One region of the Streptomyces bacillaris genome, then DNA from elsewhere that is predicted to be linked to it. Evidence: riboswitches for the same ligand, from Rfam matches in the RefSeq annotation. Region 1 holds a riboswitch; the other holds the start of a gene.
The links. A riboswitch is a leader RNA that binds a small molecule or an ion and turns the genes downstream of it on or off. The one in region 1 is predicted to bind glycine.

Region 2: another riboswitch for glycine. It lies ahead of gcvT (glycine cleavage system aminomethyltransferase GcvT); the one in region 1 lies ahead of gcvP (aminomethyl-transferring glycine dehydrogenase).

What each region holds. Positions count from the first base shown of each region.
Region 1 covers NZ_CP029378.1:6,918,052-6,925,336, reverse strand. Annotated here, with positions in the region: gene DJ476_RS30220 (glutamate-cysteine ligase family protein) at 1-357, opposite strand, end outside; gene DJ476_RS30215 (hypothetical protein) at 847-1,431, shown strand; gene DJ476_RS30210 (DUF5999 family protein) at 1,742-1,948, shown strand; gene gcvP (aminomethyl-transferring glycine dehydrogenase) at 2,075-4,960, opposite strand; glycine riboswitch at 5,154-5,251, opposite strand; gene DJ476_RS30200 (PRC-barrel domain-containing protein) at 5,406-5,777, shown strand; gene DJ476_RS30195 (DNA polymerase IV) at 5,699-7,165, opposite strand; gene DJ476_RS30190 (MerR family transcriptional regulator) at 7,254-7,285, opposite strand, start outside.
Region 2 covers NZ_CP029378.1:2,139,356-2,146,640, forward strand. Annotated here, with positions in the region: gene DJ476_RS08650 (ABC transporter substrate-binding protein) at 1-1,084, opposite strand, end outside; gene DJ476_RS08655 (enhanced serine sensitivity protein SseB C-terminal domain-containing protein) at 1,360-2,151, opposite strand; gene DJ476_RS08660 (enhanced serine sensitivity protein SseB) at 2,390-3,157, opposite strand; gene DJ476_RS08665 (AAA family ATPase) at 3,232-3,960, opposite strand; glycine riboswitch at 4,125-4,222, shown strand; gene gcvT (glycine cleavage system aminomethyltransferase GcvT) at 4,387-5,502, shown strand; gene gcvH (glycine cleavage system protein GcvH) at 5,635-6,012, shown strand; gene glyA (serine hydroxymethyltransferase) at 6,032-7,285, shown strand, end outside.

The DNA.
Region 1 (7,285 bases):
CTCACCGGCCTTGCGGTGCGCATAGGCGAGACCGGTCCGCAGCTCCTCCGAGAGCTGATCGAATACCCGGCCGCCGAGCCGGTGCGGAACGATATTTACTTCCAGATTGAACATCCCGAGTTCGGTCTGGAAATCCCGGCTCGCGATGCGCTGGAGCACTTCCTGATTCATCATCCGCGGCAGACCGTCGGTTCCCGCGAGATTCAGCTCTATCTCCAGCCCCATCAGGTTTCGGGGACGGTCGAACCTCCGCTCCGCCAGCAGTCTGCCCAGCCCCTCCAGGCACTGGTTGAGCTTGGTGCGGTACGCCTGCCGATCGGACAGGTCAACGGCGCCCGCCACGACCTTCTCCCCCATCGAGGGGTCCCTCCTCCAGTGGTCGGCCCGCCGACCGGGCCGCTCGCATCACGATCGATAATGCCCAGCGGGAGTGATCCGTAACGCCCCACACGCCACCGGAAACCCGCTAGGCTGGATGAAGGAGACCTGGGGCACATTCCGGTGGCACGCGACGGACGGCATTTTCCTCCGGAAAGTGCCCGCCGGAAACACCGGTGAGTTTCGGCCTACCGCTCCACCGAAAGAAGCCCAGGCAGGGACCGGAAACAGCCGAACAAATCGCCAGGAAAACCGCGTTCCGAAGTCCGGATGTCGCCTTGCGCGAAATATCCCCGGCGGCTAGCGGAAACACTGAGTGAACACCCGTCGTATAAACTCCACCTGACGAGGCAGAGAGTTGACGCAACCGGCCCGTCATCGGCCTCATCCGGCCCCGCATGCCGACAGCGCCGTCTGCACCGCACCCGCCCCGTTTCACCGTGTCTCCGAAGTGAGAGGCGACCCACCATGCCGCTGCATGTCCCCTCGGCTCCCGCGCCCGCCCTGCGCAGCGTGTCCGCGGCCCTCGGTTCTCCCACCGCGGTCCGCCAGGCCCGCACCTCCGCTCTCCGGTCCGCCCAGGGACCGCTGAGCCCCGAACTGCCCCTGCCCGTCCACGTCCTGGACCGGATCGCGCCGACCGGGGCCGTGCCCCGGACCCGTCTGGCGGCCTGGCGCTTCCTGATCCGGAGCGAGGGCCGCGCGATCGCCGCCGCGGACACCATGCTCACCCCGGACGGCTGGAGCTTCTCGCACTTCTTCGAGGGCCCCTACCTCGCCTCGACGGAACTGGCGGTCCGTCAGGCCGAGGCCTCGCCCACGACGTACCAGGCGAGACTTCTCTCCGTCCCCGAGCTGTACATGCTCACCCTCTGGCTGCACGACGACCCCGCGGACGACGCCTCCACCGGGGTGCTCGCCCCGGCCGACGTCCTGGTGCCGCTGGCTCCGGCGCCGCCGGGCATCGCCGCGCACCGGCCGCACCGGGTCGCCGATCTGCTGCCGGTCATGACCCTGCGCGTGGGGCCGGGACCGCTGCTCAGCTCCGCCTGACCGGCGGCCGGGGAGGACACAGCCCCCGTGGTGACCGCCCGCTGGCGGGGCGGTCACCACGGGGGCTTTCCCCTACCCACTCGGACTAGCCCCATCCGGCCACCCCGAACCACCCGAAGGGACAGTGCAGTTGCGGTGAACCATCCGCGCGGGTGACGCGTCATGGGAGGAGTAAGGGAGCTGGAGCGAAATCCCTGCGGAATCATCCCCGTGGGGCAACACTGGGACCGGACCGACTGATACGGGGGCGGCCATGAACCTCTCATCCAGCCGCAGGACACTCGACTCGACGCAGCGAAAGAACGCAGCCATGTGCCAACACCAGCCACCCTGCCCCACCGCCGACTCCCCCGACCGGGAGGCGGCCCGCCTGACGGCCCACCACCCGGAACAGGGGTGGAGCCTTCTGTGCAACGGCGTCCTGCTCTTCGAGGACACCGGCGAGCTGCTGCCCGACGGGCAGATCATCGCACCGCACCGGCCGCTGGCGACGAGCAGCGTGGTGAAGGCCGCCTGAGAACGGCCGCACGGACGACAGAGCAGTACAGACAGCACAGTACGAACAGCGCGGTACGGAGAAGGGGCCGGCCCGGGGAACTCCCCGCACCGGCCCCGACGCATGTCAGCGCCCCACCCCGCAGGGTCAGCCGTCGTACTCCTCCAGCGGCGGGCAGGAGCAGACCAGGTTCCGGTCACCGAAGGCACCGTCGATCCGGCGCACCGGCGGCCAGTACTTGTCGGCGGCCGAGACCCCGGCCGGGAAGACGGCCTCCTCGCGGCTGTAGCCGTGCGCCCAGTCGCCACCGAGCGCGGCGGCGGTGTGCGGGGCGTTGGCCAGCGGGTTGTCGTCCGCGCTCCACTCGCCGGAGGCGACCTTCTCGATCTCGGCGCGGATCGCGATCATGGTGTCGCAGAACCGGTCCAGCTCCGCGAGGTCCTCGCTCTCGGTCGGCTCGATCATCAGCGTGCCGGCCACCGGGAACGACATGGTCGGCGAGTGGAAGCCGTAGTCGATCAGGCGCTTGGCGACGTCGTCGATGGAGACGCCGGTGGCCTTGGAGATCGGCCGCAGGTCCACGATGCACTCGTGGGCGACGAGCCCGGCCGGGCCGGTGTAGAGGATCGGGTAGTGCGGCTCCAGGCGCTTGGCGATGTAGTTGGCCGCCAGCACCGCGACCTGCGTGGCGCGCTTGAGCCCCTCGCCGCCCATCAGCCGGACGTACGCCCACGAGATCGGCAGGATGCCCGCCGAGCCCCAGGGAGCGGCCGAGATCGGGCCCACACCGGTCTCCGGGCCCGCGGCGGGCTGGAGCGGGTGGTTGGGGAGGTACGGGGCGAGGTGGGCGCGGACGCCGACCGGGCCGACGCCGGGGCCGCCGCCCCCGTGCGGGATGCAGAAGGTCTTGTGCAGGTTCAGGTGCGAGACGTCGCCGCCGAACTTGCCGGGCTTGGCGAGCCCGACCAGCGCGTTGAGGTTGGCGCCGTCCACGTAGACCTGGCCGCCCGCGTCGTGCACCTCACCGCAGATGTCCGCGACGTGCTCCTCGAAGACGCCGTGCGTCGACGGGTAGGTGATCATGAGGACGGCCAGCTCGTCGCGGTACTGCTCGATCTTGGCGCGCAGGTCCGCGACGTCGACCTCGCCGTCGTCGGCGGTCTTCACCACGACGACCTTCATGCCCGCCATGACCGCGCTGGCGGCGTTGGTGCCGTGCGCGGAGGAGGGGATCAGGCAGACCGTGCGCTGGTCGTCGCCGTTGGCCCGGTGGTACGCGCGCACGGCCAGGAGGCCCGCGAACTCGCCCTGGGAGCCGGCGTTGGGCTGGATGGAGACGGCGTCGTAACCGGTGACCTCGGCCAGGCGCTCCTCCAGCTCACGGATGAGCGTGAGGAAGCCCTGGGCCTGGTCGGCCGGGGCGAAGGGGTGCAGCGCGCCGAACTCGGGCCAGGTGATGGACTCCATCTCGGCGGTCGCGTTCAGCTTCATGGTGCAGGAGCCGAGCGGGATCATGCCCCGGTCCAGCGCGTAGTCGCGGTCGGCGAGCTTGCGCAGGTAGCGCAGCATCGCGGTCTCGGAGCGGTGCTGGTGGAAGACCGGGTGGGTCAGGATGTCGTCGGAGCGCAGCAGCGTCCCGGGCAGCGCGTCGGCGGCCGAGCCGTCCAGCGCCTCGATATCGCCGTCGGCGCCGAAGGCGGCCCACACGGCGGCGATCTGCGCCCGGGTGGTGGTCTCGTCGCAGGCGATGGAGACGTGGTCGGCGTCGACGCGGCGGAGGTTGACCCCGCGCTCGCGGGCGTCCGCGACGATGTCGGCGGCCTTGCCGGGCACACGCACGGTCAGGGTGTCGAAGAAGGAGCCGTGCACGACCTCCGCACCGGCGGCACGCAGGCCCTCGGCGAGGATCGTGGCGTAGCGGTGGGTGCGGCGGGCGATCGTGCGCAGCCCGTCGGGGCCGTGGTAGACGGCGTACATCCCGGCCATGACGGCGAGCAGCACCTGTGCCGTACAGATGTTGCTGGTGGCCTTCTCGCGGCGGATGTGCTGCTCGCGGGTCTGGAGGGCGAGGCGGTAGGCCTTGTTGCCGTCGGCGTCGACGGAGACGCCGACGAGGCGGCCGGGCAGGGAGCGGGCGAACTTCTCGCGGACGGCCATGAAGCCGGCGTGCGGGCCGCCGAAGCCCATGGGCACGCCGAAGCGCTGGGTGGTGCCGACCGCGATGTCGGCGCCGAGCGCGCCGGGCGAGGTGAGCAGGGTGAGGGCCAGCAGGTCGGCGGCGACGGTGACGATCGCGCCCAGCTCGTGGGCCTGCTCGATAACGGGCTCGATGGTACGGACGGCCCCGGAGGCGCCCGGGTACTGGAGCAGCACGCCGAAGACGCCGCGCTCGGCGATCTCGGCGGGGATGCCCTCGCTGAGGTCCGCGACGACGACCTCGACGCCGGTCGGCTCGGCGCGGGTCCGGATCACCGCGACGGTCTGGGGCAGGGTGTCGGCGTCGACCAGGAAGACGCCGTTCTTGACCTTGCCGACGCGCCGGGAGAGCGCCATGGCCTCGGCGGCGGCGGTGCCCTCGTCGAGCAGGGAGGCGCCGGAGGTGGGCAGCCCGGTGAGGTCGGCGACCATCGTCTGGAAGTTGAGCAGGGCCTCCAGGCGGCCCTGGGAGATCTCCGGCTGGTACGGCGTGTAGGCCGTGTACCACGCGGGGTTCTCCATGACGTTGCGCAGGATGACCGGCGGCGTGAAGGTGCCGTAGTAGCCGAGGCCGATCATCGGGGCGAGGACCTTGTTGCGGTCGGCCAGCGAGCGCAGCTCGGCCAGCACCTCCGCCTCGGTGCGGGCCGAGGGAAGGTCCAGGGCCTCCGCACTCTTGATCACATCGGGCACCGCGGCGGCGGTCAGCTCGTCGAGGGAGCCGTAGCCGACCTGGGCGAGCATCTTCGCCTGGGCCTCGGCGTCGGGCCCTATGTGGCGCTGCTCGAACGGAATGCCCTGCTCCAGCTGGGAGAGCGGAGTGCGACGGGGGGTCATGGTGGAGGCCTCCTGGTCTGTCACGACCTGCGAGGGGCACCACGGCGCGGGTGCCCGGACGGCCTCCCCCTCTGTCATCTCAACCTGAGAGCTTCACCGGCCCGCCCGGGGGCGTGCCGACTTTCACCGTCGGTGAGGGTCGAGTCCGTCCCGGCCTGCGCCCGCACGAACCCGCCCTGCTTTCCAGAGTGACCTCGTCCGTGCGGTACGGGGGCCTGAGAGATTCCGGGGAGGATTTGCTCCTTCGGCGCCTCCGGATTCTGCACCGGAGGACTCTCCCGCACGGGGTCAGCAGCCACTTGCCAGCCTACCAGCGGCCATCCCGGCGGAGTCCTCGAGTGGCCGACGCCACGGATCTGCACTTGTCTTGGTCCTGGTGGAGCGAGAGGGGCCCCTGGAGTGACCGGGATCCACCCTTGAGCAGTTGCGACCAGTGGGAGGCACCGTGCAGACCGATATCGATCCGCGCCGCCTGATCGGCCGCAAGGCGTTCGATCGCAAGGGCACCAAGATCGGGACGGTGGATGAGGTCTATCTCGACGACGCGACCGGTGTGCCCGAGTGGGCGGCCGTACGCACCGGCCTCTTCAGCCGGGACGCGTTCGTCCCGCTGGAACCCAGCGAGTTCGTCGACGACACCCTGCGGGTCCCCTTCGACCGCGCGCTGATCAAGGGCGCCCCGGACTTCGGCGTCGGCCGGCACCTCTCCCCTGAGCAGGAGCTGCAGCTCTACCGGCACTACGGTCTGGACTCCTCCCCGGCCGCGGAGACCGGCCCCGACCGCGACTTCGGCAGGCTGGCCGGCCAGGAGGAGTAGTCGACCGGGTCGCGGACCAGCGGCAGCGGGTCGGCCGGGGTCAGCTCCGGGTCGTCGATCCGGAACGTGCGGACCCGGCCGACCGGCCCGCCGGGCTCCTCGAACCGCACGGTCACCCGGCCCACCCCGCTCCCCTGCACCCAGCCGTGCCCGTGCGCCGCGTGGTGGACGTCGTGTCCGGCGGGCCAGCGCCGGGCGGCGAGCTGCTCGGCGCTCTCGGGCTCCTCCTCGGCGGGCCCGGTCCCTTCCGTACCGCTCTCCGGAGCCTGCCGCTCCGGCTCCGGCTCCCGCGCCCGCCCGGCCAGCTCCCGGGCGTCCGCGGCCTGCGCGAACAGATCCTCCTGGGTGAAGTCCGCGAGCCCCGTGACGCCCACCCCGAGCAGCCGTACGCCGCCGGTGGTGTCGACGGCCTCCAGCAGCCGCGCGGCGGCCTCACGGACCACCGTGGGGTCGTCCGTGGGGCCCCGGAGGGTCTCGGAGCGGGTCAGGGTGGAGAAGTCGTACCGGCGGACCTTGAGCACCACCGTGCGCCCCGACCGGTGGGCGGCCCGCAGCCGCTCCACGCACCGCACGGCCAGCCGCTCCACCTCCGCGCGCACCCGCACCCGGTCGTGCAGGTCCACGTCGAAGGTGTCCTCGACCGATACGGACTTGGCGTCCCGCTCGGCGACCACCGGCCGGTCGTCGAGCCCGAGCGCCATCCGGTAGAGCCCGCGGCCGTGGGCCTTGCCGACCAGCCGTACGAGCTCGTCCTCGCCCGCCTCCGCCAGGTCGTGGACCGTCGTCATCCCGGCGCGCCGGAGGTGGTCCCCGGTGGCGGGCCCGACGCCGGGCAGTGTCCGTACGGGCATGGGGGCCAGCAGCTCGCGCTCGGTGCCGGGCTCTATGAGCACCAGCCCGTCCGGCTTGGCCTGCTCGGAGGCGATCTTGGCGAGCATCTTGGAGCCGGCGAGCCCGACCGATCCGCTCAGCCCGGTCACCGCCCGGATGGCCGTACGCAGCCGCTCCCCGGTCCTGCGGGCCGAGGCCGAGTCGTCCGCGGCCCCGCCCGCCTCCAGGTCGACGAAGGCCTCGTCCAGGCTCAGCGGCTCCACCAGCGGCGAGAGCCGCCCCAGCAGCTCCATGACCTGCTCGCTCACCGACCGGTACAGCTGGAAGCGGGGCACCAGATAGGCGGCGTTCGGCGCGAGCCGCCTCGCCTGGGCCGTCGGCATCGCGGAGTGGACGCCGAGGACGCGCGCTTCGTACGAGGCGGTGGCGACCACCCCCCGGGGGCCCAGGCCCCCCACGACGACGGCCTTCCCGCGCAGGCTGGGCTTGGCCGCCTGCTCCGCCGAGGCGTAGAAGGCATCCATGTCCAGGTGGAGGATGGTCGGCGCGGGTCTCACCCCTCCGATGCTGCCCTACGCCACTGACAACGGGGCGGCCCGGCACTCCGTGGAGTGCCGGGCCGCCCCGTTCCGTCCGCTCAGCCGCTCACCCGGCGCGGTTGCGGCGCCGGGCCAGCT
Region 2 (7,285 bases), 4.8 Mb from region 1:
ACTGGGTCGCCACCTTGCCGCCCTCGGGCAGCTGGGTCTTGACCAGGTTCTCGCGGTCGATGGCGTGCGTGATCGCCTGACGGACCTCGGGCTTCTTCAGCGCCGGGTTCGCGCCCTGGCTCATGCCGACGTAGAAGATGTTGAAGACGTCACGGGTCGGGACCTCGAAGCCCTGCTTCTCCAGCGTCGTCACATCGGCGGGCGAGACCAGGTCGTAGCCGTCGATGTCACCGGCCTGGAGCGCCTGGCGGCGGGTCTCCTCGGTGGAGATGGTGCGGAAGACCAGGTTCTTCACCTTGGCCTTCTCGCCCCAGTACTCGTCGAAGCGCTCCAGGGAGACTTCCTTGTTGCCCTTGTTCCACTTGACGATCTTGTACGGGCCGGTACCGGCGACCGTGCCGGCCTCCTGGCTGTACTTGGGGTACGTGATGGCGTCGCCCTTGGCCGTCGCCTCCTGCTTCTCGTACTCCTTGATCGCCTTCGGCGAGTGGATCGCGAGCGCCTGGAGGGAGAAGCCGCCCGGCAGGTTGGCCGAGGTCTCGTTGACCTCGATCACCGCGGTGTTCTCGTCCTTGGCGGTGCAGGACTTGTAGTTCGGCTTGGGCGCCTCGGCGTCCTCGTTCTTCGCGAACCCGCCCATGATGGTCTGCCAGTAGTAGGAGACCGCGCTGGACTGGTACGTGCCCTTCCAGTTGAACCAGTGGTCGTAGTTCGCGCAGACCGCGGCGGCGTTGAGCACCTCGCCGTCGTGGAACTTCACGCCCTGGCGCAGGTTGAACGTCCAGACCTTGCCCGACGGGTCGCTCGACCACTTCTCCGCGAGGCCGCCGACCAGTTCGCTGCCGCCGGACTCGTGCTCCAGCAGGGCCTCGAACGCCTGACGGGTGACGCGGAACGTCTCGCCGTCGGTCGCGAGAGCCGGGTCGAGGGAGCCGGGGTCACCGGAGCCGGCGAAGACGAAGGTGTCCTTGTCGCCCCCCTTGGAGCCGCCCTCGTCCCGCTCACTGGAACAGCCCGTGGCGATCAGACCGACAGCGACCGCTGTCGTGATCGCCCGGACAGCCCGGGACTTGAATATGCGCATGGGTCCACCCCTGGTTCGCCATGTGGTGAGGTTGATGGCCGCACACTACAGACGGGGTATGCCGCAAGAGAACAGTCCGGATAGCGGTGAGACCTAGTCGAGACCCGGACAGTTAACAAACCGTCCAGTTCCGGGACATCCCTCCGTGGGCAGTTAACAGGCCCGACATCTGGGGGTGTTCGGCGGCGCGGGAATGCCGGGCAGGTCAGGGGCGCCGCGAGGATCCGCAGTTCAGCGGGGCCGGCGGGCGACGCCGCGGGGCCCGGCCGCGCGGGTCAGCGGTGGTGCTGGGGCGGGTAGCCGTAACCCGGGGCGGGGGCCGGCGGCGGGCCCGCCGGGGCGTGCGGCTCACGGTCGTAGAACGGCCGGGCGTTGGCCCGCAGCCACATCGCGACCGGGTCGTACTCGTCGGACAGGGCGACGGTGGAGACGGGCAACCCGTCGGGGACCGCGCCGATCGACTGCCGCATCATCGTGCGCACCGCGTCGACGGAGGCGCGCCCGGAGTCGTACAGATCGAGCCCGATCGCGAGGTACGGGACGCCCACCGCGGGGTGCACCCAGGCGCGGCGCAGCGAGCGGACGGCCGGGGTGCGGTGGGCGTTCTGGGTGAGCTGGGCGTAGAACTGCGGCAGCTCCACGGCGGGTTCGGTCAGCCGGAGCGGTCCGGCGGGGAGCCGGTCCAGGCCGGTGGAGATCCGGCGCAGGTCGAGCCAGGGGATGCCGACACCACCGCCGGGGGCGTGCGGGTTGAGCCAGATGCCCCAGCGGTCGGGGAAGAGGGTGCGGGCGATGTCCCGGCCGGAGACCAGCTCATGGGCGCGGGTCCAGCCGCTGGCGGACAGTTCCTGGGCCGAGGTGACGCAGGGGGCGTACCCCAGGCCGTCGACCTCCATGGAGCCGTACTGCGCGTCCGGGGAACCGGCCGTGCCGTGCCAGAGCAGCATCCAGACCCGGCCGTCGGCGAGGGCCGCGAGCAGCTCCTCGTAGGCGTCGTAACGCCCGGGACCGACCTGGCGCAGCATGTGCTCGACCTTGCCGGCCGCCGCGGTGCCTGACGCACTCACCCTGGTCCCGCCCCTCATCGTTCCGTCCGACTCGCGCCGACGCTCCCGGGCACACGGGAGCGACCCCGCCATCAAACCAGCTTATGCGCCACTTCTGACACCGGCTTGACGCCACAGTCGGCCGGTGCCCGCCCCGGGACCCCTGCGGACGCGGCCGGTGCCCGCCGGGCCGCTTCTCCGTACGCGCCTGCCGGCCGTCTCCGGCGCCGGTCCGTCCGAGCCTGTGGCGCCGGTCCGTTCAGTGGCCTTCGCGGCGGTAGAAGGGCCGTACCTTCTCCCGCATCCAGTCGCCCACCAGGTCGTCGGCCACGTCCAGCAGGACCAGGTTCACCGGCCAGGGCACCTCGACGCGCCCGAGCGCCCGCCCCAGGGCGTCCATGGGGGCGTTGCCCGTGCCGTCCCAGGCCGCGCACTCGACGCCGACGAAGAGGACGGGGTCGCCGCCCTCGATGCTGGCGAGCGCGCGGCGGGCGGTGGAGACCACGCCGGTGGCCTCGAAATCGGCGGAGACGGCGGTGAGGAAGTCGACCGGGTCGTGCTGCCAGTCCGGCTCGAACAGACGTACGCGGCCGCCGGTGGCGGGCCCGTCCAGGGCGGTGCGCCCGGCCCGGCAGAGGTCGGCGACGGCGGGCGGGGGGATCGGTATGCCGACCGCGCCGCCCGGGTTCACCGCGATGCCGACCTGGGGGGGCAGCCCCCGGGCGAAGTCACGGGCGGGGGCCACGGCGAAGGACATGTGGCTGCCGACGCAGCTGAGGAACTGACCCTCGGAGCTGAAGACCGGGACGTACGCGGCGCCCTCGATGTCCATCATCGGCAGGTCCAGGTCGGCGCTGGCGGGCGAGCCCCCGTTGGGCAGCGGCACCCAGACCGAGCTGCGGCCGAGCACCTCCACGAGACGGGCGCCCGCGTCGGGGACGCCGAGGGAGGCGGTCAGCACCTCTTCCAGCTCGTTGGCGGGCCAGGTGTGCTGGGGGTGCGCCTGGGCCGGTGCCGGAATGTCCACGTCCTCGGTGCCTCTCTCCGCTGGTGTCGTCCGGCGCTGTCGTCGCTCGGCGCTGTCGTCGTCCGGCCAGAACCTTAACCGGCGCGCGCGGCCGGGACCTCGCCGTCGGTGAAGGAGATCCGGCTCAGCGCGCTCGCTGCCGCCCGGTCCAGCAGCACCGCCGAACCGCAGCCGCCGGGGAGCACGCCCTGTTCGGTGGCGTGGATCAGCCGGGCCACCGCGTGCCGGTGGCGGGCGAAGGCGTAACCGGAGACGCCCCGGCCGCGCTGCCGCTGGCCCTGCCGGGCGGTGGCGGGGTCCACGTCGAGGAGGATCAGATGGAGGAGGCGGCCCCGGCGGACGGCGTGCCGGGCGAGCCAGCTCCGTACCCAGGTCTGCGTACCGCAGTCGTGGACGACGACGGACTCGCCGGAGCGCAGGGCGGCCCGGAGCCCGAGGTAGTGGGCGGCGCGGACCAGGGGGCGGTAGAGGGCGTAGGGGAGTAAGGGGGGCAGGGCGGCGGCCCAGCGGTCGCGGGTGTCCTGGGAGTCGATCGCGCGGCCGGTGACGGCCTGCCGGATCAGTGTGGACTTGCCGCCGCCGGGGAGCCCGGAGACGACGACGATGTCCCCGGCGGCGAAATCGAGGCTGTAGGGGGCGTGGCCGGTGCGCCCGCGCAGATCCCGTACCACCGGCGCGGGCCCGGTGATCAGCTCGCCCGGGGAAGCGCCGGGCGGTACGGATCCTTCCGGTACGGCTGCGCCGGGCTGTGCGGGCATCGCGCCGTGCGCGACCCCGGTCGGTACCGACCGCTGCAACGCCATCGCCCATCCCCCTGCTGTCGGGCCGCCCACGCCTGCTCCTGAAGTGTAAAGAAACGGCAAGGCTCCACAACCGTTCCCGGCGTTCACCGACCTGTTGCGGACCGGCCTCCCCACTCCGGCGCAATGCGTGCGATGATGACCGCGCCAACTGCATACCGGCCGTTCGAATCCGCGCGGGAGAGTTCCGGCCACAGTGTGAGCCGGGCGCCGAAGGAGCAAGATCCTCCCTTGAATCTCTCAGGCCCCGTACCGCGTGGATGAGGCAGATCTGAAAAGCGGGCCGCCCCGGCGGCTCCACCCAAGGTGCAAGCCGACCCCGGTGACCGGGGGCATACCCCCTGTGGGGCTATCGGCGAACCTCTCAGGTTCCGATGACAGATGGGGAGGATTTCCGTCCCGACGTCGTCATGCCCTGGAGCCATGCCCATGAGCACTGCCCCCCGTCTCACCGCCCTCGACGCGCTGCACCGCTCGCTCGGCGCCACCATGACCGACTTCGCGGGCTGGGACATGCCCCTGCGGTACGCGAGCGAGCGCGACGAGCACAACGCCGTACGGACCCGGGCCGGGCTCTTCGACCTCTCGCACATGGGCGAGATCACCGTCACCGGCCCCGAGGCCGCGGCCTTCCTGAGCTACGCGCTGGTGGGCAACATCGCCACCGTCGGCAACGGCCGGGCCCGCTACACGATGATCGTCCAGGAGGACGGCGGGATCGTCGACGACCTGATCGTCTACCGGCTGGGCGAGACCGAGTACATGGTGGTCGCCAACGCGGGCAACGCCCAGATCGTGCTGGACGCGCTGACCGGGCGCGTCGGCGGCTTCGACGCCGAGGTGCGCGACGACCGGGACGCGTACGCCCTGCTGGCGGTCCAGGGCCCCGAGTCCCCCGCGATCATGAAGGCCGTCACCGACGCCGACCTGGACGGGCTGAAGTACTACGCGGGCCTGCCGGGCACGGTCGCCGGGGTCCCGGCGCTCATCGCCCGTACCGGCTACACCGGCGAGGACGGCTTCGAGCTGTTCGTCGCGCCCGAGCACGCCGAGGCCCTGTGGCAGGCGCTGACGGAGGCCGGTGCCCCGCACGGCCTGATCCCCTGCGGCCTCTCCTGCCGGGACACGCTGCGCCTGGAGGCGGGCATGCCACTGTACGGGCACGAGCTGACGACGGCGCTCACCCCGTTCGACGCGGGTCTGGGCCGGGTCGTGAAGTTCGAGAAGGAGGGCGACTTCGTGGGGCGCGAGGCGCTCCAGGCCGCCGCCGAGCGCGCCGAGACCGCCCCGCCGCGCAAGCTGGTCGGCCTGGTCGCCGAGGGCCGCCGGGTCCCGCGCGCGGGCTTCTCGGTCGTGGCGGACGGCAAGGTGATCGGCGAGGTCACCTCCGGCGCCCCCTCCCCCACCCTGGGCAAGCCGATCGCCATGGCGTACGTGGACGCGGCCTTCGCCGCCCCGGGCACCGAGGGCGTGGGCGTGGACATCCGGGGCACGCACGAGCCGTACGAGGTCGTCGCGCTGCCGTTCTACAAGCGCCAGAAGTGATATCCCGGAGGGAACGGCGCATTCCGGGCCCTCCGCACCGGCACGCAGGCGTCACGGAAGTGACGTACCTCCGTCTCACACCGTAAGACCACCGTTCATCAGCACTCCCCCGCGTACAGGAGAATTCAGGTCATGAGCAACCCCCAGCAGCTGCGGTACAGCAAGGAGCACGAGTGGCTGTCGGCCGTCGAGGACGGCGTGGCCACCATCGGCATCACGGAGTACGCGGCCAACGCGCTCGGTGACGTCGTCTACGCCCAGCTCCCGGAGGTCGGTGACACGGTGACCGCGGGCGAGACCTGCGGTGAGCTGGAGTCGACCAAGTCCGTCAGCGACCTGTACTCGCCGGTGACCGGTGAGGTGACGGCGTTCAACCAGGACGTCGTGGACGACCCCTCGCTGGTGAACTCCGCTCCCTTCGAGGGCGGCTGGCTGTTCAAGGTGCGCGTCACGGAGGAGCCGGCCGACCTGCTCTCCGCCGACGAGTACACCGCGTTCTCCGGCAACTGAGACCTTAAGGGACCCCCTGATGTCGCTTCTGAACTCCTCCCTCCACGAGCTGGACCCGGACGTCGCCGCCGCCGTCGACGCCGAGCTCCACCGTCAGCAGTCCACCCTCGAAATGATCGCCTCGGAGAACTTCGCTCCGGTCGCGGTCATGGAGGCGCAGGGCTCCGTCCTCACCAACAAGTACGCCGAGGGCTACCCGGGCCGCCGCTACTACGGTGGCTGTGAGCACGTCGACGTGGTCGAGCAGATCGCGATCGACCGGATCAAGGCCCTGTTCGGCGCCGAGGCAGCCAACGTCCAGCCGCACTCCGGTGCGCAGGCGAACGCCGCCGCGATGTTCGCGCTGCTGAAGCCGGGCGACACGATCATGGGCCTGAACCTGGCCCACGGCGGTCACCTGACCCACGGCATGAAGATCAACTTCTCCGGCAAGCTCTACAACGTGGTCCCGTACCACGTCGACGAGAGCGGCCTGGTGGACATGGAGGAGGTCGAGCGCCTCGCCAAGGAGTCCCAGCCGAAGCTGATCGTCGCCGGCTGGTCCGCCTACCCGCGCCAGCTGGACTTCGCCGCCTTCCGCCGGATCGCGGACGAGGTCGGCGCGTACCTCATGGTCGACATGGCCCACTTCGCGGGCCTGGTCGCGGCCGGGCTGCACCCCAACCCGGTGCCGCACGCCCACGTCGTCACCACCACCACGCACAAGACCCTCGGCGGTCCGCGCGGCGGCGTGATCCTCTCCACCCAGGAGCTGGCCAAGAAGATCAACTCGGCGGTCTTCCCGGGCCAGCAGGGCGGTCCGCTGGAGCACGTGATCGCGGCCAAGGCGGTCTCGTTCAAGATCGCGGCGGGCGAGGAGTTCAAGGAGCGCCAGCAGCGCACCCTGGACGGCGCGCGCATCCTGGCCGAGCGCCTGGTCCAGCCGGACGTCACCGAGGTGGGCGTCTCCGTCCTCTCCGGCGGCACCGACGTGCACCTGGTCCTGGTCGACCTGCGCAACTCCGAGCTGGACGGCCAGCAGGCCGAGGACCGGCTCCACGAGCTGGGCATCACGGTCAACCGGAACGCCATCCCGAACGACCCGCGCCCCCCGATGGTCACCTCGGGCCTGCGGATCGGCACCCCGGCGCTCGCCACCCGCGGCTTCGGCGCCGAGGACTTCGCGGAGGTCGCGGAGATCATCGCCTCCGCCCTCAAGCCGTCGTACGACGCGGACGACCTCAAGGCCCGCGTCGCCGCGCTGGCCGAGAAGTTCCCGCTGTACCCCGGCCTG